3 regions of the Yersinia vastinensis genome follow, and region 1 is predicted to be linked to each of the others. Evidence: predicted binding sites of a transcription regulator. Region 1 holds the regulator's gene; each other region holds the start of a gene.

Region 1 (7,940 bases):
TATGACTCGGTTGGGAAAAGCACATGGCAAGACTCACTCAATAGCCTAAAACGCCGGGGATTAATGGTCAGTTTCGGTAATGCTTCAGGTCCGGTTACTGGGGTTGATCTTGCAATTCTGAACCAAAAAGGCGCGTTGTATGTGACCCGTCCCTCGCTGAATGCTTATGTCACTAATCGACAAGAGCTGGAAAGTGCCAGCCATGAGCTGTTTTCATTAATAGCCAGTGGTGCGATTAAGGTCGATGTCGCAAAAGCCCAGCAATTCCCTCTGCGAGATGCGCGCCGCGCCCATGAAATATTAGAAAGCCGCCAGACAACTGGCTCCAGTTTGCTGATCCCATAAACCACCGCCTCAGCAATATTGATAAAAAACAAAAGGCTCCGATAAGGAGCCTTTTGTTTTAACGCTTTCTTTGATGCACATGTAGGGGTATAGCAGAGTATTCTGTCAGAGGCATATTCACTTAGATGACATTGCCGTTTATACGGCTATTTTCACCTCTGGCAGGGATGAAAATGTGATACCAAATCGTATCGGCTAGCATCCTAGCAAGCTGATTCGGGAAAAAATACGTTTTCTCGACAATTGTCCTGACTAAACTTTCAGCCTGTGATCACTCCCGCAAGAAAACAAAATAATCAGTAACGTCTTACAACTGGTTTTTGCATTGAACGCCATATCCAGACAATGACCACCGCCAATATCAACCATGGCAATAACTTAATCATCATCACAAATAACCCACCTAGCATCATAAAAGCAGCGGCAACCATTAAAGCGGCGAATATGCCCAACAGAGAAACACCGGTCACCATCAGCATAATAAAAAAGCCGATCACAAAGAGAATTTCGAACATGGCTGGCTCCTTAATCATTGTTTGTTCCCATGCATAAAATCTATCCCCACCATACTTCAAGCTGCATGTGTGTTGGCGTCTCTCAATAATCCGCATCGCTTACCACGGTATGCTCATCGGGATTATCTCGCAGGCCGCCTTCCTGCAACTGAATTATGTTGGATACAAACAGAGGGTTTATTAGGAGTATTACAAGAAACGTGCCAACCTGAAAATAAGATTAACATATTGAATTTAAAGGGTATAAATAAAACACAACCTGCCAGAAAACTGGCAGGCGTGGTCAAATTGACTAACTTATAGTGGGATTTCCTACAACGAATTATGCTGTGGGCGGGTCACTAGAGCTAGCGCCTTTTCTACCACGGAAACATCAGCTCCGGGCTTATGCGCATTTTCACTCAAATAACGGCGCCACTGGCGCGCACCGGGGATCCCTTGGAAAATACCAAGGATATGCCGAGTGATATGGCCCAAATAAGCGCCACGCGACAGCTCCTGTTCAATATAAGGATAAAGCGCTTCTATAGCTTTAACACTGTCGACCACTGGTGCATTTGGATCAAACAGTTCGCGGTCCACTTGCGTTAAAATACTGGGGTTTTGATAGGCTTCACGCCCCATCATCACACCATCGAGATGCTTAAGATGGTCTTTAGCCTCAGCCAAGGTTTTGACACCGCCATTAATAGCGATAGTCAGTGCCGGAAAATCACGTTTAAGCTGATAAACCCGCTCATAATCCAGAGGAGGAACTTCGCGATTTTCTTTTGGGCTTAATCCTGAAAGCCAGGCTTTACGGGCATGGATCGTGAAAATATCACATTCACCACGTTCTGCGACAGTCTGCACGAATTCACACAAGAACTCGTAGCTATCTAATTCGTCAATCCCAATACGGGTTTTCACCGTGACAGGAATAGAAACCACATCACGCATGGCTTTAATACAATCAGCAACCAGATCTGACTCAGCCATTAGACAAGCGCCAAAACGCCCATTTTGTACCCGATCAGAAGGGCAGCCGACATTCAGATTAATTTCATTGTATCCACGAAGCTCCGCCAATTTAGCGCAATGTGCTAGCGCTTGTGGATCACTGCCCCCAAGCTGTAACGCGACGGGATGATCTTGCTCGCTATAAGCCAAATAGTCTGCTTTGCCATGGATAATCGCACCTGTAGTAACCATTTCGGTATAGAGCAACGTCTGCTTAGTTAACAAACGATGGAAATAGCGGCAATGGCGGTCTGTCCAATCGAGCATCGGCGCGACGGAAAAACGTTGTAGGGGGTATTTGGGCATATCTACCTGAGTGCTGGAAAAAGTCTGAGCTTCGTGCATTTACTGTGATTTCATCGGTTATTACTGCATCAATTACCCATTTTCCTTGCGCATTAAATACGCAAGACAAAGGGATGGAATGCGTGATTATACCATAGAACCTGACGATGACCGCGTGGGGGATAGCTGTGCTATAAAAAGGGATATTTTACTGTACGTTACCAAAATTGTGATACTCCACGGCTTCGCACTTTTTCATCTATCGGCGATTAACCGTAAATATGATAAAATCTGTTCCATTCAAACGCTGCGGGATGAAACCATGAACTCAACCAACCAGGAAAAGCTGCTTGCTCAGGCTGAGAGCCTGTGCCAACAACGTAACGTCCGGCTGACACCGCAACGTCTTGAAGTCTTACGCCTCATGGCGCAACAGCCCGGCGCAATCAGCGCTTATGATTTATTAGACTTGCTCCGTGTTTCCGAGCCGCAAGCTAAACCGCCAACGGTCTACCGCGCATTAGATTTTTTGCTCGAACAAGGGTTTATTCACCGAGTAGAGTCAGCTAACAGCTATGTGTTGTGCCATCATTTTGAAGAGCCAACTCATACCTCCGCACTCTTTATCTGTGATCGCTGCAAGATTGTGACTGAACGCCCGACTGTAGGTATTGAAGAAGCACTGGCACAGTTAGCAAAACAGTCTGGTTTTACATTGCGCCATAGCGTGGTGGAAGCCCATGGCTTATGCACTAAATGCGGGGAAGTTGAAGCATGTGAAAGCCACGATCATTGTGATCATGACCATTCTATTGTGATGAAAAAAAAATAAATATCTGGCGATAAGGGTCAGCCCGTTATCAATATAGTAATAATACAGTAATAGGTTGAATTAGAATATGCGTTAAAGAACACTGCCATGATAATAAATAGAAGCTACCACAGGACACTTCCTTGTGTCTTATCGATATTAGATTAGGACTAAATAGAATATTTTCATTATTAATATCACTATGTAATAACGTATATTCTATGAAATGAGAGACCCAATATAATTTATATCGACATCAATTAAATTCCTTTTTAAGGCTGTTACCAGCGGTATTTGCTGTGGTCTTCCCAAGCTTTCACTTCTTTCTCGGCTTGCTCTTTCTGATAGCCGTATTTCTCTTGGATCTTACCTACTAGTTGGTCGCGCTTACCTTCAATAACGGTTAGGTCATCGTCAGTCAGTTTGCCCCATTTCTCTTTAATTTTTCCTTTGAACTGCTTCCAGTTACCGTCAGCTTGATCTTTATTCATAATAACTCCGCTATCTTGGAATAAGTTAATTAGGTACGATAAACATTCTTTATAAAACCAATCTTTGCTTAAATTAGTCACTCACAGTCTTAATTTAAATTAAGCATGATTGTTTTATTTACCGTATAAATAACTATAGCAGAGGATATTAATAACTGAAGGAAAACCAATGTTACTGGTCGTAATGAGGACCATAATTGAATAACGAAACCATATTATATTCAGTTAAAACAGCAGGTAATCACGTATTATCGGATTGTTCTCAATATAAAGTGAATTAATAGAACAGAAGGTTATATGAACAATATACCCTCTAAGTAAAGAGGGTATACATCAACAACTAGAATCAGATCCAGTCGCCATTGCGGATGACACCAACGGCCAGTCCTTCAATAGTGAAACTTTGTTCACGCAAATCGACAATAATCGGCTGGAACTCGCTATTTTCAGGAAGAAGCTGCACGATATTACCTTGTTTTTTCAAGCGTTTTACTGTGACTTCATCGTCAATTCGCGCGACAACCACTTGTCCGTTACGCACATCTTGTGTTTTATGCACCGCCAGTAGGTCACCATCCAGAATACCGATATCTCTCATCGACATCCCATTAACCCGCAGTAGGAAATCTGCGCTTGGCTTAAACATGGAAGGATCGACTTTGTAGTGCCCTTCAATATGTTGCTGTGCCAGCAAGGGTTCACCTGCTGCAACTCGGCCAATCAACGGTAGGCCATCTTCTTCTTCCATCAGTAAACGAATACCGCGGGAAGCGCCAGAAACAATCTCAATAACACCCTTGCGGGCCAATGCTTTTAAATGCTCTTCAGCGGCGTTAGGAGAGCGGAATCCCAGACGCTGCGCAATTTCGGCACGGGTCGGCGGCATGCCAGTTTGCGATAGGTGATCGCGCACCAGGTCATAAACCTCTTGCTGTCTGGTCGTAAGTGCTTTCATTTCGCCCCCTGTTTGTTTATACAGTCTTGCTGTGAGTATATACAGGTAAGCCTGTATTGGGAACCAAAGAGTGAATAAAAACAGGGATTAATCACAGCTTATTTTTATTGTGTTGCTCACCGTGCCCAAAGCCACGATATTTCAGCCACGCAACTAGCCCACATGCTGCCAGAGCACCGTTATCCAGATAAAAAGCGCCAGCAGGATAGCGAGAAACACAGCGGCAGACCCCATATCTTTGGCACGGCCTGAAAGTTCATGGAATTCACTGCCGATGCGATCAACTACTGCTTCAATGGCACTATTAATGACTTCAATAATGATCACTAACGCGACACTGCCAATCAATAAAATGCGCGCTAAAGCATCTACATCTAGCCAGAAGGCCAGTATGATAGCGACGATGGCAGCTACTGATTCTTGGCGAAATGCGGCTTCGTTTTTCCAGGCAGCACTGAGGCCTTTCATCGAATAACCGGCCGCTTTATAGATTCGGGTAAGCCCTGTTGATTGATTCGCCATGTTTTATTGCCTTTATCTTAAGTTAATGATGATCTTTGCCGCTTTCTGTTGTCTTATCACCACAGATCTCAAAACCAGTTTCTGGTATCCTTGCGACGAATTGCTAACAAGAGGCTTCATGTAGTTATGTCAGGTTGGCGTAAAATATATTATAAGTTACTGAATTTACCACTTAAACTGTTGGTAAAAAGCAAGGTTATTCCGGCAGATCCTGTGACTGAGTTAGGGTTAGACCCTTCTCGTCCTATTCTGTACGTTTTGCCTTACAATTCTAAGGCTGATTTGCTGACTTTGCGAGCGCAGTGTCAGGCGCAGGATCTGCCCGACCCATTGATTCCATTGGAAATCGATGGCGTGCAACTGCCAAGTCATGTGTTTATCGATAATGGCCCTCGAGTCTTTCGTTATTACGCACCTAAGCAAGAGTCGGTCAAGCTGTTCCACGATTATCTAGATCTGCACCGCAATAATCCGGAGCTGGACATTCAAATGTTGCCGGTTTCCGTGATGTTTGGTCGTTCGCCAGGGCGTGAAGGCCATGGTACGCCGCATCTGCGTGTGCTGAATGGTGTGCAGAAATTCTTTGCCGTATTGTGGCTGGGCCGCGATAGCTTTGTGCGTTTCTCGACCACAGTTTCATTGCGCCGGATGGCCAGTGAGCATGGCACCGATAAGACGATAGCCCATAAGCTGGCGCGCGTGGCGCGGATGCACTTCTCCCGCCAACGTCTGGCCGCTGTCGGCCCGAGCTTGCCAGATCGCCAAGACCTCTTCAAAAAGCTGTTGGCTTCTAAGGCGATTGAAAAAGCCGTGGCAGATGAAGCACGTACCAAGAAAATCTCCCATGAGAAAGCGCAGCAAAATGCGATTACGCTGATGGAAGAGATCGCCGCAGACTTCTCTTATGAAGCCGTGCGTCTGTCTGACAGGGTATTGAGCTGGACGTGGAACCGTTTGTATCAGGGTATTAACGTCCATAATGCAGAGCGCGTACGCCAGTTAGCGCAAGATGGTCATGAGATAGTCTATGTGCCTTGCCATCGTAGCCATATGGATTACCTGCTGCTCTCTTACGTGCTTTATCATCAAGGGCTTGTACCGCCACATATTGCTGCCGGTATTAACCTTAACTTCTGGCCTGCCGGCCCGATTTTCCGCCGTTTGGGTGCATTCTTTATCCGTCGTACCTTCAAAGGCAACAAACTCTACTCAACTGTGTTCCGCGAATATCTGGGCGAATTATTCACCCGCGGCTATTCCGTAGAGTATTTTGTTGAAGGTGGGCGCTCACGAACCGGCCGCCTGCTAGAACCGAAAACCGGCACGCTGTCGATGACGATTCAAGCCATGTTACGTGGCGGTTCGCGGCCCATCACGCTGGTGCCAATTTATATTGGCTACGAGCATGTGATGGAAGTGGGTACTTACGCCAAAGAGCTGCGAGGAGCCACCAAAGAGAAAGAAAACCTGTTGCAGATGTTGCGTGGCCTGCGCAAGTTGCGCAATCTGGGTCAGGGCTATGTCAACTTTGGTGAGCCAATCCCGCTGACCACTTATCTAAACACCAATGTACCGCAATGGCGGGATGCGATTGACCCCATTGAAGCACAGCGCCCGAGCTGGCTGACTCCGGCAGTAAATGATTTGGCTGGCAAGATTATGGTCAGAATTAACAATGCTGCGGCAGCAAATGCCATGAACCTGTGTTCGACCGCATTGTTGGCTTCACGTCAGCGTTCACTAACCCGTGAGCAACTGTTGGAGCAACTTGAGTGCTACCTGCAACTGATGCGCAATGCGCCTTATGCGAAAGATGTCACGGTACCGGATAAAACACCGGAAGAGCTACTTAATCACGCCTTGAATATGAATAAGTTTGAGGTGGAGAAAGACAATATTGGTGACATTATCATCTTGCCACGGGAACAAGCCGTGCTGATGACTTACTATCGCAATAATATCCAGCACTTGCTGATGTTACCGTCACTGATCGCCAGTATGGTGATGTACCACCGCCGCATTACCCGCGCGGAATTATTGCGCCAAATCAGTATGATTTATCCGATGTTGAAAGCTGAACTATTCCTGCATTACAGCAAGGAGCAGTTGCCACAAACCTTGGATACATTGATAGATGAACTGGCTCGCCAGCAGCTGATTTGCGATAAAGGGGATGAATTGGTGCTGAACCCAGCCCGTATTCGCCCTCTGCAATTACTGGCCGCTGGTGTGCGTGAAACCTTGCAACGCTACGCAATCACACTGTCATTACTCAGTGCTAACCCAAGTATCAACCGTGGTGCATTGGAAAAAGAAAGCCGGATTATGGCGCAGCGTTTGTCTGTATTGCATGGGATTAACGCACCTGAATTCTTCGATAAAGCCGTGTTCTCGACACTGGTCGGCACCTTGCGAGAGGAAGGCTACATCAGCGACAGCGGTGATGCCATTCAGGAACATACGCTGGAAGTTTACAATATGCTGAGTGCGTTGATGACGCCGGAAGTGAAGCTGACAATCGAAAGCGTCAGTATGCCGGCGGAAACCAACAATCAGTTACCCGCCCCTGAGGCCGAGGATGAATCGGAAGATTAATCCTGTAAGAGAAAAATGAAGAACAGAATGGCCGGATTTATCATCTGGCCATTTTTTATATGTAACTCACCAAAATGCCGAGAAACAGCACCAGCCCCACATAATTATTATTCAGGAAAGCACGGAAGCAAGGATCGCGTTCACGCTGGGCAATCATCTTCTGTTGATGAACAAACAGCGCTCCTGCCAGCAAAACTGACCAATAAAATGCGCCCCCCAAATTCATCAACCAGCCAATAGTGACCATTAAAATCAACGTGGCCAATTGCAGCAACCCGATGATTAATTTATCGCGCTGACCAAATAAAATGGCTGTGGATTTAACACCAATTTTCAGGTCATCATCACGATCCACCATGGCATATTGCGTGTCATAAGCGACCGTCCAGCAAATATTAGCGAGCAAAAGTAGCCAGCATACC
Region 2 (7,940 bases), 1.3 Mb from region 1:
AGTTGAATAGACTCTGCCTTCAGCATCCGTTTTTCCCACTAACGCGGCGGCGGCCAGTTGCCTGATTTGAGTTGCATTCATGATTCCACCTGACAAAAAGTACATATTCCGATATCAATCCATGCCATGATTATTCTCCTGATAAATAGTTGCCCGTAGGGGATAAAACGTTAACGAGACCCAACGTCATTCGAGCCGCAGATCCGCTGTAAACCACTCAGCGCAAGAAGTCATTCAAGTGAATTCTCGCCGCTAACGTACCGAAGACTTCAAGGGCGAAGGGTTGCACGCCAAGAGATAATTTCATCTAACCGCCCTTTACAGATGCGCAATTCCCGTTTCAGGGCCAGAGCATAGAGCGCACTGTCCCCCCATGTTGAACCGGTAAATTCGGGAATTTCACATTCCGTCATTGCCGACTCTGGTGGTAGTAGCACCGGAGTTTTGGCTAAAATTGTGCCGGGTTTATTCGCGCAAGATGTTAATACCAGACTCAGGCATACGGTGAGCAGCGCAACTATCAGTTGCTGCCGCAGCCGCAAAACGCTTGAGACGATCTTCAGTTTCATGTCGTAACGTCCTTTCACTTTCCAACTGTCTGGCAACAGCGGCTCGATTCGCCGCATCGTTTAACTGATAGGCATCGATGATGTTCCCTAGCGTTTGATTCACTACTTGCTGGGCTTGCAGCTCTGCATATACTTGCCGCTGTTTAGCACTCAGGCGAACAGCATTTGCCATCAGACCGAGCAGCAATAACAGCAGCGCTACCGCCGTGACGATTCGCGTCTTCATTTACTCTCCTGCGTGCTATTAGTGATTTGCGGCGGCATCAAACAGAGTTCACGTTCAATCTCGCGGCGATTGACCAAGCCCTGCCAACGTTTTCCCCCTGCCATGATCCAGCGCCGTAATTCGTCGCATGCGCCAGCAATATCTCCGCTATTCAATTTCTTTAATAAGGTTGAATTGATAAATGCGGTGCTGCCGACGTTGTAGGTAAAGGAATAGAGTGCAGCACGGGTGTAATCCCCCAAAGGGACATGCACTGCACTATCTACCCGCTGCTTTACTGGCAGTAAGTCCTGTTGCAGCAATGCATCACATTCCTGGTCGCTGTACTGTTTATGGCGAATAATGTCTTTGCCAGTGTGCCCATCGCACACCGTCAACACCCCCGCAACATCATAATAAGCACGGTATTGACGGCCCTCGACCCCCTCATGCCCACCAAGTAGAACACTCGCAATAGCAATTGCACCGCCAGCGATCGCACCAACTATTTTGTTACGCAATGCTGGCGTCATCTCAACTCTCCATCTTATTTAATGCGTCATTGCATACTGCAATAGCGGCTGGAATATTCTCGGCTGTTTTGTTTTTCAGAAAATCACGTAAAATCTCAGTTCTGCGCTGTTCCTCTTTAATTATTGCGTCCTTTTCACGCAGATTGACGTAATACGTTTTGATGGTGAATATGACGCTAATTACCGTGCCGAGAATAAAGATGTAATCCTGTAAACTCAGAGCCGAGAATAATGCCAGTGCGCCTGTCCACCAATAGGGTAGTTGATTTTGTTCATTCATTTATAACCTCCCTCCCTGACCCACCGGCATATATAATCAACAGAAACAGGAAAGCCCCGACATTGCGGGGATTTCCTGTTAGTTAATCAGTATGTAATCAAGCAGTGGTATCAGACTAATATACTTTTTGGGACCGCGTTAGCTTTTTTTAATTATTTTTAATTTTATTTTCTTTCATTAAAAATAGAAAATACAAAAACAAAAAAATCCTGCCAAAGCAGGATTTCAAATAATTAGTCTTACGTAACCGACTAACCACTCATTTCAGACTAATACACTTTTCGCGGACCGCGTTAATGTTTTTTCATAAATATGTAAGTTTTCGATCAACGGATCCATTTCTAATTTCACATTCAACATTGCCAGACAACCATCAACAAAACCCTCCGCCATTTGCATATTAATCCTTACCAGCTTTTCATCTCTTTTTTGCTGGCGTGCAATCGCCCGTTTTGATTGATTAAGAACATAATGACGGATAATTAATTCATATTCTTCTGGCCGATATTGTTTTAGCCTAGCAACACAACCATCCACCACTAAACCATCATCATCACAACAGGATGCTTTGCTTTTCGAAGTATCAGGAAGCAGGCCTTTGAAACCGGCAGCGATGGAGGAATAATCCAGCCCTGAGCTGCATCTTGCCCACACACCCCAGCGGGCAAGTACTAATTGAATGTCTCTTATGCCCTGGTTCTTCTGGCTGGTGTTTCCGGCTTGCGGACTGTTGATTGAACTCATATATAGCTACTCCACAAAGGCGGGGCCACACGGTGACACCTCAACCTATCAATTGTTCAACAACGGAAACCACCGGTAAATAAGGCCGCCGTCTTCTTGTGATAACCAGAGCAACTCACATCGCGTAGGCTTGTAGCACTGCAGAGAGTGCCTGTTACCGATGCGATTCTATGCGTTTCTCTTATATATTTTGATTGATTATTACCGCAAGTGATTTTATAGTCAATACCGCAGGTGATTGGATATTATTGCTAACGGTAATAAAATTGACTCATGAAAAAGAAGCCACTGACGCCAGAACAGTTAGACGACGCTAAACGGCTGAAAGAGCTGTTTAATGCCAAGAAAAAAGCACTGGGTATATCCCAAGAGTCTGTTGCGCACGAATTGGGCGTGGGGCAAAGTGCCGTCAACCAATTCTTGAACGGCATCAATCCGCTCAATGTGACCAACGCTGCTGCTTTCGCGAAAGTACTGAATGAGCCTATCAGTAGCTTTAGCCCCTCATTGGCAAAAGAGCTGGCAAAGATGGCCGAGAGCCTATCGATCCCGACTCGCGGTGGGCTAAATGACAAACCGGTAGGCTCTGTCGCCAACAGTTACCCACTGATCAGTTGGATCAGCGCGGGTAATTGGTATGAAGCAATAGAGCCTTATACCCTGCGTGATATTGAAATTTGGCCAGAGTCGACCAAGAATGCGCATGACAGTGCCTTTTGGTTGAGTGTCAAAGGCGATTCCATGACCTCACCGTCGGGCATCAGCTTTCCAGAAGGCATGATTATCCTCATCGACCCAGAAAAAGAACCGATGCCGGGTAATTTTGTTGTTGCCAAATTAACAGATGACAACGAAGCCACATTTAAGAAATTAATTGTTGATGCTGGCGTTAAGTACTTGAAACCATTGAATCCAGCCTACCGTTTAATCGAACTTAATGGTAACTGTAAGATCCTTGGCGTCGTCGTTGATGCCCGCTGGTTGGAAATAGATTAGCCAAAAGCATCTATTTTTGAGAACGCACTCTCACGGCAAAAAATTTAAATTATCTATATAAACAAGCAGATAAATTCACACAAAAAAAATAACCGCCAGTTATTATCCAATAAATCACCTGCGGTTATTTTTCAATAACAAAAACCACTCATTAAACAGAAAGTTAGCTTGTTCTCTCGCTAAAATGACTAAAATCCTATTGCCTCACACTTAAAATACTGTATATTAAAACAGTATTATTTACTCAGGAAAGAACCCATGCGAGTTGAACTAATCTACGACAAACGTAATGTTGCTGGCCTTGCCAATGCGAATGAAATGATTAAGACCGAACTAACCAAGCGAGTGCATCAAGTATTTCCAGATGCCGACGTTAGGGTCAAACCAATGCAGGCTAACGGCATCAACACGGATGCGAGTAAACAAGAGAAATCAGTACTCAACCGCTTAGTTGAAGAAATGTTTGATGAGGCAGATGAGTGGTTAGTCAGTGAATTCTGAGAAAATTAAAATCTGTTAAACTGACTCAGTGATATTCTTTATTATCCTAGAGACATTATTTAGTGATAAATTAATTTTTTTGATTTTCTTTTAATCTTTATTTTAAAAAATTAATACTTTATCGATATTAGGTTTCCTTACAGAAACGTAAACAGAGTAAAGGTTAATAATGAAAATCACGCTAATCACTAAAGAAAGTGTTTGTACATTAGCATTACTGCTGGCGAGCCATACTGCCGCCGCAAACCAGCAAAGTCATATCACAAATAATGTTATTGTCAGTACCTCACTAGGTTTATTAAATTCAGAATCTCGTGAATTTGTTTACAATGTGCCAGGTAATGGTCGTAAATTAAGCCAACTAGATTGGAAGGCAAAAAACACACCTATTATTAAAGCTGAGATCTCATGGGATTTTTTATCTCGATTGACATTGAGTGCTAGAGGCTGGAGTACATTAACATCCAGTCATGGGTTGATGGATGATTATGATTGGCTTAATTCAAAACAAACCCAATGGTCTCATTGGTCCCACCATGAAAAAAGCAACTTAAATTATGCCAATGAAATGGACGTCAATGCTAAGTTTTGGTTTTTACAGCAACATAATTACCGAATTTCCTTAATGTATGGTTACCAGCGGTATAATAATAGTTGGACAGCATATGGTGGGCACAGCAATTATACAAAACCGCAACCTGATGAAGTTGCAGGTCTCGGTTATAAACAAAAATTTGATATGCCCTATGTCGGGTTAGCGAGTCATTATCGCTACCAGGATTACGAATTTAATACCTTAGTGAAATATAGCCGATGGGTTAATGCTCAAGGTCATGATGAGCATTACTTACGCAATCTTTCATTCAAAGATAGCAGCAAAAAATCACGTTATTACGGCATTGTTATTAATGCTGGTTATTACATCACTAACAACACTAAATTATTGATTGAAGCCGCCTGGAACCGCTACTCCGAAGGGAAAGGGGGCACACAAATACTTGACCGCACCACGGGTGCTTCAGCCAAATTCTCTGAAGGTTCGGGAATATCTCATCAAAATCAAAGTATTAGTGTCGGTTTGCAGTATACGTTTTAATCTTTCTGAAAGAGTATAACTACACATATTCAGCATCAATCCTGCCTCCTTTATGCTTACGGATTGGTGCTAATCTTTATTTTTATCTCCCTATTTTTTTCAACTTTACCCCGTGTCAACGCAATACCTTCAAGATCAAAAAACGATCAAGTTAATGTTTTTATTAGAAATTAACATCAACAAAATCCTTCTATATTGTCACCATCACATAAAAAATAATTAACAATGGTGCATAAATTACACTTTGTAACCGTGACTCAGCTCAAGTTTTTCTAAACCACGCCGTTACTTGAATCATGCCTTCCCTTCTATTTAGGACGCTCTATGCTTGATTCTATTCGTTCACGTATCTTGGCTGCCTGTATCTTCATCGTGGCGGGTTCTTTGGCCATTAACACTTACTTTAACTATTCAGTTGCTAACAAATACAATAGTCGTGCCATTGATAATACCCTCACTGCGGTAACAGCGAGTCATGGTGTAGGAATTGCAGATTGGGTTGCATCTAAAACCCAAATGATTGTGTCACTGAAAGACAGCGCACTGGCAGCAGACCCAACGACCGCACTACGCCAAGTTGCCGCCGCCGGTAACTTCATTAACGTTTATATTGGTTACGCCAATAAGACAGCTATCTTTTCTAACCCTGATGGTATTCCCGCAGATTACGACCCCACTGGCCGACCTTGGTATTTACAAGCAGTGAAAGCAGGCAAACCCGTGGTCACTCCCCCTTATGTCGATGCGGGAACCAACCAGCTGGTGGTCACTTTTGCATTGCCGATTAATCAAGATGGACATGTTAAAGGGGTATTGGCTGCCGATGTCACCATGGATAGTGTGATTGCTAATGTAAAATCGATACACCCGACTGATGATAGCTTCGGCATGTTAATTGATGCCGATGGCACAATCATCGCGCATCAAGATGCACAACTAACCCTGAAACCCTTAAGTGAAATTGCCCCCTCACTGGACTTGAACGCACTGTTGACGGCAACGAAGCCCATGACTGTCGATATTGGCGACAGCAGTAAGTTGCTACTGGCACAAGCCGTCCCAGGTACTCAGTGGTTTACCGTTGTCGCATTGGACAAAGCTCAAGCCACGGCGGGCATGCGCTCATTGCTGACAACATCTTTGGTCACTTTAGTTGTTATTATTTTGATAGCGACGGTTATCATTGGTCTGATTACTCAGCGTGCATTAGCTCCCCTGACCCATGTGCACAAAGCCATGGATGCAATCAGTTCCGGCACCGAAGATTTAACTCAGCGTTTGCCAATAGAAGGCCGTGATGAAGTGGCCAAGATAGCCCTTTCATTCAACAACTTTGCCGACAAACTCAGTGCGGTTATGGCGCAAATTCGTGACACTAGCGAGTCGGTACGGATTGCAGCCAATGAAATAGCAGCAGGTAATCAGGATTTGTCAGGTCGAACAGAATCAGCGGCCGCCAGTTTGCAACAAACCTCAGCCGCATTAGAACAAATCTCGGCAACTGTGGCTCAGTCAGCCAGTGCGGCAAGGCAAGCCAATACCGCAGTGCTCTCTGCTGCAAATGATGCCTCTCGCGGAGGGGATGTTATTGCGAAAGTAATCACAACCATGGAATCGATTGAGGCCGCATCTGGCAAAATTGGCGACATCACCAGTGTCATTGACGGTATTGCATTCCAAACCAACATATTGGCGCTGAATGCCGCTGTAGAAGCGGCACGCGCAGGTGAGCAAGGCAGAGGTTTTGCCGTCGTGGCAGGGGAAGTTCGCACACTGGCGCAACGCAGTGCGCAAGCAGCAAAAGAAATTAAAACATTGATTGAATCAACTGTCAGCAGCGTAGCTTCAGGTTCTGGTCAAGTCCGTCAGGCCAGCAACACCATGACCGAAATTGTCGGTAGCGTATCTGACGTCACCACCATTATGTCAGAAATCACTAATGCCGCTGATGAGCAAATGCGTGGCATTCATGAGATCAATAGCGCGGTCGCGCAATTGGATACCATGGTGCAACAAAATGCCGCACTGGTACAGGAATCAACCGCAGCATCTGCAGCGCTACAGGCCCAGGCGGCAGATTTAACTGGGGCGGTGAACCAATTCAAAATCTAGTCCATCAGACCTGTAGTTTCAGCGGGCTATCATCAGCCCGCTGAAATTCCCCTATTCCAGCACGATGCATGCACCAATCTTAATGGGTACAAAATTATCTTGTGGAATACCTGCTTCAGTTAAGGCCATTTTCAATTGTTGTGGCGGCTCATCCAGAGATTCATCAGCCAATTCAAAAACCCCCCAATGAATTGGGACTGTTATCGGCTGCTGTAATTGCGCAAATAAATGTACTGATTGCTGCGGATCCATATGCTGTGCATTCATAAACCAACGTGGAGCATAAGCGCCAATGGGGAGGGCCGCATAATTAAATGGCCCTAACCTTTCACCGATTGCTAGCAGTTGCTGACAATAACCAGTATCACCGGTGAAATAGAAGTTAATCTCATCGCGCTTAACGACCCAACCCGACCACAAACTTTGATTCCGATCCCACGGCGTGCGCATGCTCCAATGGCGCGCAGGAACACAATGAAACTCAAATTCAGCGGCCTGATGCTTATCCCACCAATCTAACTCATGGACATGTTTAGCTCCATGGTGCACGAACCAACTTTTTAGCCCGAGTGGTGCCAAAAAAATCACCTCGGGGAAGCGACGAATGAGTTGGGTAATCGTCGTGACATCCAGATGGTCGTAATGGTTGTGGGAAATAACGACAACATCAATATGCGGTAATTCCTTCACACTGGCGGGTGCCGGAGTTCTGCGCGCAGGCCCGTAAAAATTGAGAGGGGAAGCACGACAAGACAGTACCGGGTCAAACAATACCGTTTTCCCCGCGACACGTAACAATAGAGAGGCATGACCCAACCACCATAAGGCATCTTGCTGGCCGCTGAAATCTGCCGATTGCCACCAGTCAGCAACAAACTGCGCATAGCCTTGTTGCGGGGGTTTG
Region 3 (7,940 bases), 1.6 Mb from region 1:
ATTGCCCCCGCCTTAGTACACGGTGTGTTTATCGGTGCTGTAGGGGATGGGCGGATCGCCTCTGCTACACGTGAAGATTATGCGCAGGCTGCCGCGGCAGTACTGACTCAAGAAAATCACGCTGGCAAAGTTTACGAATTAGCCGGTGATGACAGCTATACATTGGCTGAGTTCTCAGCAGAAATTGCGCGCCAATCAGGCAAACCCGTGGTCTATCAAGATTTGTCAGAAACCGATTTTAAACAAGCGCTGATTGGCGCGGGCTTACCCGATGGATTCGCAGGTTTGCTGGCCGATTCTGATGCGGGAGCGGCTAAAGGTGGGTTATTTGATGACAGCCACACATTGAGCAAACTTATTGGTCGCCCAACCACGCCTTATACCAAGGTGATTGCCGCCACACTGGCCGCACGTTAAATATTGCCATCATCATGATGACCGGTCACGCTCAAGTAACCGGTCATATCTATCACTTAGGATTTAGCCGCGTCCAGTGCCTGAGCAAGGTCATTCAGAATATCGTCAATATGCTCGATGCCGATCGACAACCTCACCATATCCCGCGGTACACCCGCCTTGATAAGTTCTTCATCATTAAGCTGACGGTGTGTGGTGGAGGCTGGGTGACAAGCTAAAGATTTGGCATCACCAATATTCACCAACCGCACAATTAAATTCAGCGCATCAATAAACCGCCCACCCGCTTCCTGACCACCATGAATACCAAATGATAATATTGCTGCCGGTTTACCACCAAAATAGCGTTGCGCTAATTCATGCTCCGGATGGTCGGGTAAGCCCGCATATTTAACCCAACTGACTTGCGGATGATTTTTTAAGTAATGGGCAACTTTCAGCGCATTTTCCGTATGACGCTCCATGCGCAGTGCCAAGGTTTCCAGCCCCTGCAAAATCAAGAATGCATTAAACGGCGATAACGCCGCGCCAGTATTACGTAGCGGGACAACCCGGCAACGTCCAATATAAGCGGCGGCACCAAATTGCTCGGTATAAGTCACACCGTGATAGGACGGATCCGGTGTATTCAATTGCGCAAAACGGTCTGGATATTGTGACCAAGGGAATTTCCCGGAATCCACCACAATGCCGCCAATACTGGAACCATGACCGCCAATGTATTTAGTTAAGGAATGAACCACAACATCCGCACCATGCTCAAATGGCCGGCAAAGAATAGGCGTCGCAACGGTATTATCAACAATTAGCGGCACACCATGACGATGGGCTGCATCAGCCAACGTCTTCAAATCAACAATATTGCCCGCTGGATTACCAATTGATTCACAAAAAACCGCCTTTGTCCGATCATCAATTAAGGATTCCAATGTTTCAATATCATCATGGTCAGCAAAACGGGTTTCGATGCCATAACGCGGCAAGGTGTGAGCCAGTAAGTTATATGTCCCACCGTATAACTTGGCCACCGACACGATATTATCCCCAGCTTCAGCAATGGTTTGAATCGCATAAGTAATGGCCGCCATTCCTGATGCCACCGCCAGAGCAGCAATTCCGCCCTCCAGAGCGGCGACACGCTGTTCCAGTACATCATTGGTTGGGTTCATGATGCGCGAGTAAATATTACCTGCCACTTTTAAATCAAATAAATCAGCCCCATGCTGGGTATCATCAAAGGCAAAAGAAGAGGTTTGATAAATAGGCACCGCAACAGCTTTGGTCGTTGGATCCGGCGAATAACCAGCATGAATAGATAACGTTTCTAATTTCATTCTTTATCCTTTGTATACATGATAATACCGAGAATTATGGAGCGATAAACAATGCTGCAGCCCTGAGTCAGACAGATAATTTATAGATAACACAGATATGAGAACGCGATTAACAATAGTGGAATTAATGAGCGATACCTACAGACAAAAGTAATTATTTAGCTATTAATTATAATTAAATGTTATCGGCATCGCGTTATCAGCCATCGTGGTGGTGTTTGCCCCATCTCATCATTCAATAACTTTCTTTTCTTACAAATCAATACGCTGGATGACAACCGAATCTCAGGGCTTTTCAGCTCTTCAATCTCGCCATACACTGTATATATAAACAGTACATGGCGAGTAATTTCGGAGGCTTTATGAGTGCGTTTGGTCATGCTGCGCAAGACTATATTGAGAAAGGAATCGATCTCAATGAGCATTGTGTCTTACACCCAGCAGCCACGTTCTTTATGACTGCCGAGGGTGAATCTCTGAGTGAGGCGGGTATTCACCATGGCGCAATATTAGTGATAGACCGCAGTTTGCAAGCAAAACACGGAGATGTGGTCATCGCCACTATCGGTGGGGAATTCAGTATTAAGCGCCTTTACTTACGGCCGACCCCTCGCCTTGAAGCACTTAATGCTGGGTCACTGCCCTTGATACTCTGTGAAGGGGATGAAGAGTTGATTATTTTTGGTATAATTACATTTAGTATCAATAAGTTAAGATAATGTTTGCTTTAGTGGATGTGAATTCATTTTATGCCAGTTGCGAAACGGTATTCCGACCCGATTTGTATGGATGCCCTGTCGTCGTATTATCTAATAACGATGGATGTGTCATTGCACGTAACCGAGAGGCCAAGGCTGTAGGCATCCCAATGGGTGCACCCTATTTTAAGATTCAACCATTCATGCGTCAGCACAATGTCATTGCGTTCAGCAGCAATTACGCACTCTACAGCGATATGTCTGCTCGAGTGATGACTATTCTTGAGCAGTTGTCTCCCGGTATTGAAATTTACTCAATCGACGAGGCTTTTCTTAATCTTAAAGGTGTACAGCATTCAATTGTGCTGGAAGAATTTGGGCAATATGTACGTGATCAGGTCCGAAAATTGACTGGTTTACATGTTGGTGTTGGCATTGCCCCCAGCAAAACATTAGCCAAACTGGCAAATCATGCAGCCAAGCTATGGCGTAAAACAGGCGGTGTTGTTGATTTATCTAACCCTGTACGACAACGCAAATTATTGGCGCTGATGTCAGTCAGCGACGTATGGGGAGTGGGTCAGCGTACGGCAAAAAAACTTGAGATGATGGGGATAACCTCTGCACTTCAACTGTCCGAAGCCAATACTTCTTTGATTCGTAAAAACTTTAGTGTCGTGTTGGAACGAACAGTTAGAGAATTACGCGGAGAAACTTGCTTGATGGTGGCGGAATTTGCCCCCACAAAGCAACAAATAATCTGTTCACGCTCATTTAGTGCGCGAATTACTGAATATCAAAACCTACATGAGGCAGTTTGCAGCTATGCCGAAAAAGCCGCAGAAAAGCTGCGAAAAGAGCATCAGTATTGCTGTCATGTTTCCACTTTTATCAAGACCAGCCCCTTTGCACCTAATGAGGTGTATTACAGTAATATTGCCAGTACCCACCTCACCTTTCCAACGCTGGATTCACGGGACATTATTGCCGCAGCCCTGAAATGCCTGGCAGCCATTTGGCGGCCCGGTCATCGTTACCTGAAAGCAGGAATTATCTTGGGCGACTTTTCGAGCCAAGGAATCGTACAATTGGGTCTGTTTGATGAAAGCAAACCGCGTGTTCATAGTGAACAATTGATGGCAACAATCGACAAAATTAATCAATCTGAATGTAAGATCGCCTTTGCCGGGCAAGGAATTAATCAAGAATGGCAAATGAAACGTGGAATGTTATCACCAGCGTATACCACTCGAGTCAAAGATTATCCGATAGCAGTCATAAGATAGGGTGGCTAAATGTGTAGAGTAGAACCCTCGTTTATCGTGGAAAACCCCACTAACTGATGAGTATAAGCTCAGTCTGACTGGAGCAGAGAGGAAGAATATTATGGGTGGATTTACCGGTTTTACTCAGGATGGGCTTACATTTTTGCAACTGATTAGTCAGAACAACACCAAGGAGTGGTTTGAGGAACATCGTGATATTTATGATGAGCATCTTCTGCAACCCATGCGAAAACTGGTGACTGACTTAAGCTCTGACATGCTGATTATTGATGAGTTATTCGAAGTTCGCCCTGCCATTGGCAAGACAATTTCCCGCATGAATCGGGATACCCGTTTTTCTCGGGATAAGTCTCTCTATCGCAATAATCTGTGGCTGACATTTAAACGTTCGCGTAAAAACTGGACTGACGCCCCCACCTACTTTTTTGAGTTTGGCCCCGATTGGTGGCGCTATGGGCTTGGCTATTACAGTGCTTCACGCGCAACAATGGATCTTTTTCGTCAACAATTAGTCCGCGATCCCGCTAGCTTCCTCAAAATTGCTGAATGTATCCATCCAAACTTCTCAATTGAAGGGGAAAGCTATAAACGACCACTGATTAAAGAGCAACCACCGGCACTCGCGGCATGGTACAACAAAAAATCATGGGCATTAATTAGCCATCATAGAGATATGGATGCATTATTTTCTGCACAATTGGTCGATATATTGAGCAAGGACTTTAGGCGTCTAGCCCCTATCTATCACTTTCTGATGAAAATCGAAGGTTTGAAGAAAAGCCACAATACCTTTGATTCCCAGTAAATTGTATTCGGTATCCATTTTAACGTTTCATCACCCCGCACTCGCGGGGATTTTTTATTCCTAATTAATATTACTCAGAACAACACCATCTATAGCTGTAACAAATAATTATTATTACCGTCACAATTAACAAATGCCATAAGTTAACGCCCCAACAAGCATCATGTCATGTAACTTTTAAGCAAAAAATAAACATATTTTATCAAAATGACTGGGGAATATTACTGAGTATGGTTATCCATTTAAAGTTCTCATCAATAAATCACATTCGCAACAAATAGAAATAAAATAAATTACTGTATTAAAAGGGTTTTATAACAAATAAGCCATTAAAAAAACAAAGTAAAAGTTAAGTTTAAATAATAAATTCAATCTATCAAATCACTTCAAAATTAAATTTAACGCCCCAAAAAAGTGCAAATCGATTAATAAATAGCACCTTTGGAGGGAACAAATAATGTAACAAATAAAAGTATAAAGTTTTATCTAAGAATGCCGATGACCGTAAGTAATTATTGTATTGACCTGTTTTCAGGGAACTCCCCCCATTTACTGAGGTTATTATGAGAGTCAACAAGCCTGTCAGTCGGCAGGAGTATCCCATTGGAAGTGATACCACCTTGCAATCTACTACCGATATTCATGGAAATATCACTTATGCCAATGCGGCCTTTGTTCGTGCCAGTGGTTTTGAATATCATGACTTGTTGGGGCAACCTCATAATATTGTGCGTCATCCGGACATGCCGCCTGGCGCATTTGCCGATATGTGGCAAACCCTAAATGATGGGTTATCTTGGTCTTCGCTGGTGAAGAATCGCCGTAAAAATGGAGACTATTACTGGGTCCGCGCCAATGCCACCCCCTTGCGGCACAATGGTCGTTTAACCGGTTATATTTCAGTGCGAATTGCACCAACCCGTGAAGAAATTAAACAAGCCGAAGCGCTGTATGTTGATTTTAATTCTGGGAAGGCGAAGCAACGCCGTATCGCGCTATATCGCGGATTAATTGTTCGTACCGGTTGGCTCTCTTTACTCTCACTATTCCAAACTCTGCCGCTGCGTTGGCGTTTACGCAGTGCCATATTGGGTGCAGCATTGCTGCCGACTGTCGCAGCTGGTATCACCGGTGTAACGGGGGGGCCATTAATGACCATAGGTGTCGTGGCCCTTGCTGGCAGCATCATCACGTCATTTTGGCTGGGGCGTCAGGTTGCACACCCGATAGCCGCAATTTTACAGCAAGCGCAAGATGTCTCATCCGGGCAGGCCGGGGATTATGTGCAGCTAAACCGTGTTGATGAAATTGGTTATTTAATGCGTAGCGTTAATCAACTGGGTCTCAATCTTCGTTCTCTAACCGATGATGTTGCTGGCCAGGTTGATGGTATTAATACCGCTAGCCGTGAAATCGCCGCCGGAAACCGTGAGTTAAAAGTCAGGACAGAACAAGCAACTGCTAATCTACAGCATATTGTCAGTGCCACTGAACAACTCGTTGCTACTGTCCAAAATAGTGCGAACACAGCAAACGAAACAACCTCGTTGGCGGCGATGAGTAGCCACGCAGCGGAGCAAGGTAGTGAGCTAATGCATCAAGTGATTGAAACTATGGGGACAATTAATGACTCCAGTCATCGTATTGTCGATATCATCAGCGTAATTGAAGGTATCGCTTTCCAAACCAATATCTTGGCACTCAATGCAGCAGTTGAAGCCGCCAGAGCCGGTGAGCAAGGTCGGGGATTCGCCGTGGTGGCCAGTGAAGTTCGGCATTTAGCACAGCGCTCCTCTACTGCGGCCAAAGAGATTAAACACCTCATCGAAACCAGCGTAGAGCGAGTACGCGATGGTAGCGCACTGGTCCAAAATGCCGGAGCCACCATGGATAATATCGTCAAACAAGCCGGTCAGGTGTCCACGTTGATCAGCGAAATCAGCATCTCAACTCATGAGCAAACGCAGGCATTGGGTCAAATTAGTCAATCAATAGGCCAGTTGGATCAAATGACGCATCAGAATGCCGCTATGGTCGAGCAATATGCCGGGGCGGCAGAAGAGTTGGCTCATCGCACTGTACGCCTGACAGGTGCGGTACGCATTTATCGCCCAACCAAATAAAGATATGCTTTAAATAATATCTCATTGAAATAATGTGAATAAATTTAGGAGATTTGTGCAGCCAACACCTTATCTGTTATGGGCGTGATGGTAGAACGCTTATCTGTCATAGCAATAAACAGAAACCCCGCTATAGTGGGTGAGAGGTTATTCAATTATTAAATAAGGAGTTTTATGTCATCACTTAATCAAACATCTGTTCGCGCTACGCAAGGTGAAACCGGTGCAAACTTACCTGGTGAAGATCATTTGATCGCCCATGAAGCTTTGCTTGTCGCATTAATGGTTGAATGTGCTAATGAGTCAGATAACGATCAATTTCTCTTTAGTGTCCGAGAGACTCTAAACGGCATTTTGAATACCTCCCGTTATCTTGATGCCAGCAAAATAGCTAATGGCCTGCTCGATGAGGCTGATGATAAAGCCAACCGTTAGTCTCCAGCCCTCACCCATTGAGGGCTTTTTATTGGTCGCGCCCGCGGCAAATTTCCATCGCCATAAACCAACTAAAGATAGCAACTTGGCCGGTTGATCAACGCCGACAAGAACACGATAATCAACTGATGAAAGCGGCAACACGACCCACTGAGGAAGATATGGCTTCGCTGAAAGAAGTAGCACACTTGGCGTCAGTTTCATTAATGACAGTTTCGCGGGCAATCAATAACCCGGAACAACTGCGCCCAGAAACCTATCAGCGCGTGATGCAGGCCATAGAAGCACTCAATTATGTCCCTGATTTCTCAGCGCGAAAAATGCGCGGCAATACAACCAAGACCTCCACTCTGGCCGTGCTGGCTTGGGACACCGCCACCACCCCCTTTTCAGTTGAAATATTACTGTCCATTGAACTCACTGCTCGTGAATTTGGCTGGAATAGTTTTCTGGTTAATTTGACCTCGCAGGAAGACAGTGAGCGGGCAGTGAATCAACTGCTGGCTCAACGCCCGGATGGCATCATTTTTACGTCAATGGGGTTGCGACAAGTCACCATCCCCGACCGATTGCAGGATAAAAATATTGTGCTGGCCAATTGTGTCAGTGAAAAGCACTCCATTCCCAGCTACATTCCTGATGACTTTGATGGTCAATATCAGGCGATGAAATTAGTGTTGCGTCGTGGGTATCAGCGACCATTATGCATCTATCTCCCCGAATGCACGCTGGCCGGAAAGGCCCGGCGAGCGGGCGCGGAAAAAGCCTGGCAAGAGTCTGCATTGCCAATGGCGCAGTTGCGCCAGCATCACTTAGCTTGGGGGGATGAACATTATCAGGAT

The links. The regulator LexA, encoded in region 1, represses DNA repair genes until DNA is damaged. The targets are predictions, from matches to a motif close to TNCTGTATGTACATACAGNA.
Positions count from the first base shown of each region.
Region 2: ACIOG0_RS07775 (DinI-like family protein) is a predicted target of LexA. The motif match lies at 3,544-3,563, and genes of this name have one in related genera.
Region 3: umuD (translesion error-prone DNA polymerase V autoproteolytic subunit) is a predicted target of LexA. The motif match lies at 2,069-2,088, and genes of this name have one in related genera.

Region 1 is NZ_CP173260.1:356,201-364,140, reverse strand. It holds gene ACIOG0_RS01540 (quinone oxidoreductase) at 1-345, shown strand, start outside; gene pspG (envelope stress response protein PspG) at 642-860, opposite strand; gene dusA (tRNA dihydrouridine(20/20a) synthase DusA) at 1,173-2,204, opposite strand; gene zur (zinc uptake transcriptional repressor Zur) at 2,467-2,976, shown strand; gene ACIOG0_RS01520 (CsbD family protein) at 3,237-3,446, opposite strand; gene lexA (transcriptional repressor LexA) at 3,793-4,401, opposite strand; gene ACIOG0_RS01510 (diacylglycerol kinase) at 4,555-4,923, opposite strand; gene plsB (glycerol-3-phosphate 1-O-acyltransferase PlsB) at 5,050-7,518, shown strand; gene ubiA (4-hydroxybenzoate octaprenyltransferase) at 7,574-7,940, opposite strand, start outside.
Region 2 is NZ_CP173260.1:1,669,050-1,676,989, reverse strand. It holds gene ACIOG0_RS07810 (hypothetical protein) at 1-81, opposite strand, end outside; gene ACIOG0_RS07805 (hypothetical protein) at 270-413, opposite strand; gene ACIOG0_RS07800 (DUF2570 domain-containing protein) at 466-795, opposite strand; gene ACIOG0_RS07795 (lysozyme) at 792-1,307, opposite strand; gene ACIOG0_RS07790 (hypothetical protein) at 1,309-1,587, opposite strand; gene ACIOG0_RS07785 (antiterminator Q family protein) at 1,852-2,277, opposite strand; gene ACIOG0_RS07780 (LexA family transcriptional regulator) at 2,605-3,327, shown strand; gene ACIOG0_RS07775 (DinI-like family protein) at 3,586-3,828, shown strand; gene ACIOG0_RS07770 (omptin family outer membrane protease) at 3,998-4,924, shown strand; gene ACIOG0_RS07765 (methyl-accepting chemotaxis protein) at 5,249-7,036, shown strand; gene ACIOG0_RS07760 (MBL fold metallo-hydrolase) at 7,088-7,940, opposite strand, start outside.
Region 3 is NZ_CP173260.1:1,992,922-2,000,861, reverse strand. It holds gene ACIOG0_RS09215 (SDR family oxidoreductase) at 1-417, shown strand, start outside; gene ACIOG0_RS09210 (bifunctional O-acetylhomoserine aminocarboxypropyltransferase/cysteine synthase) at 474-1,751, opposite strand; gene umuD (translesion error-prone DNA polymerase V autoproteolytic subunit) at 2,114-2,470, shown strand; gene umuC (translesion error-prone DNA polymerase V subunit UmuC) at 2,470-3,735, shown strand; gene ACIOG0_RS09195 (DUF2461 domain-containing protein) at 3,836-4,540, shown strand; gene ACIOG0_RS09190 (PAS domain-containing methyl-accepting chemotaxis protein) at 5,104-6,663, shown strand; gene ACIOG0_RS09185 (hypothetical protein) at 6,838-7,098, shown strand; gene ACIOG0_RS09180 (LacI family DNA-binding transcriptional regulator) at 7,260-7,940, shown strand, end outside.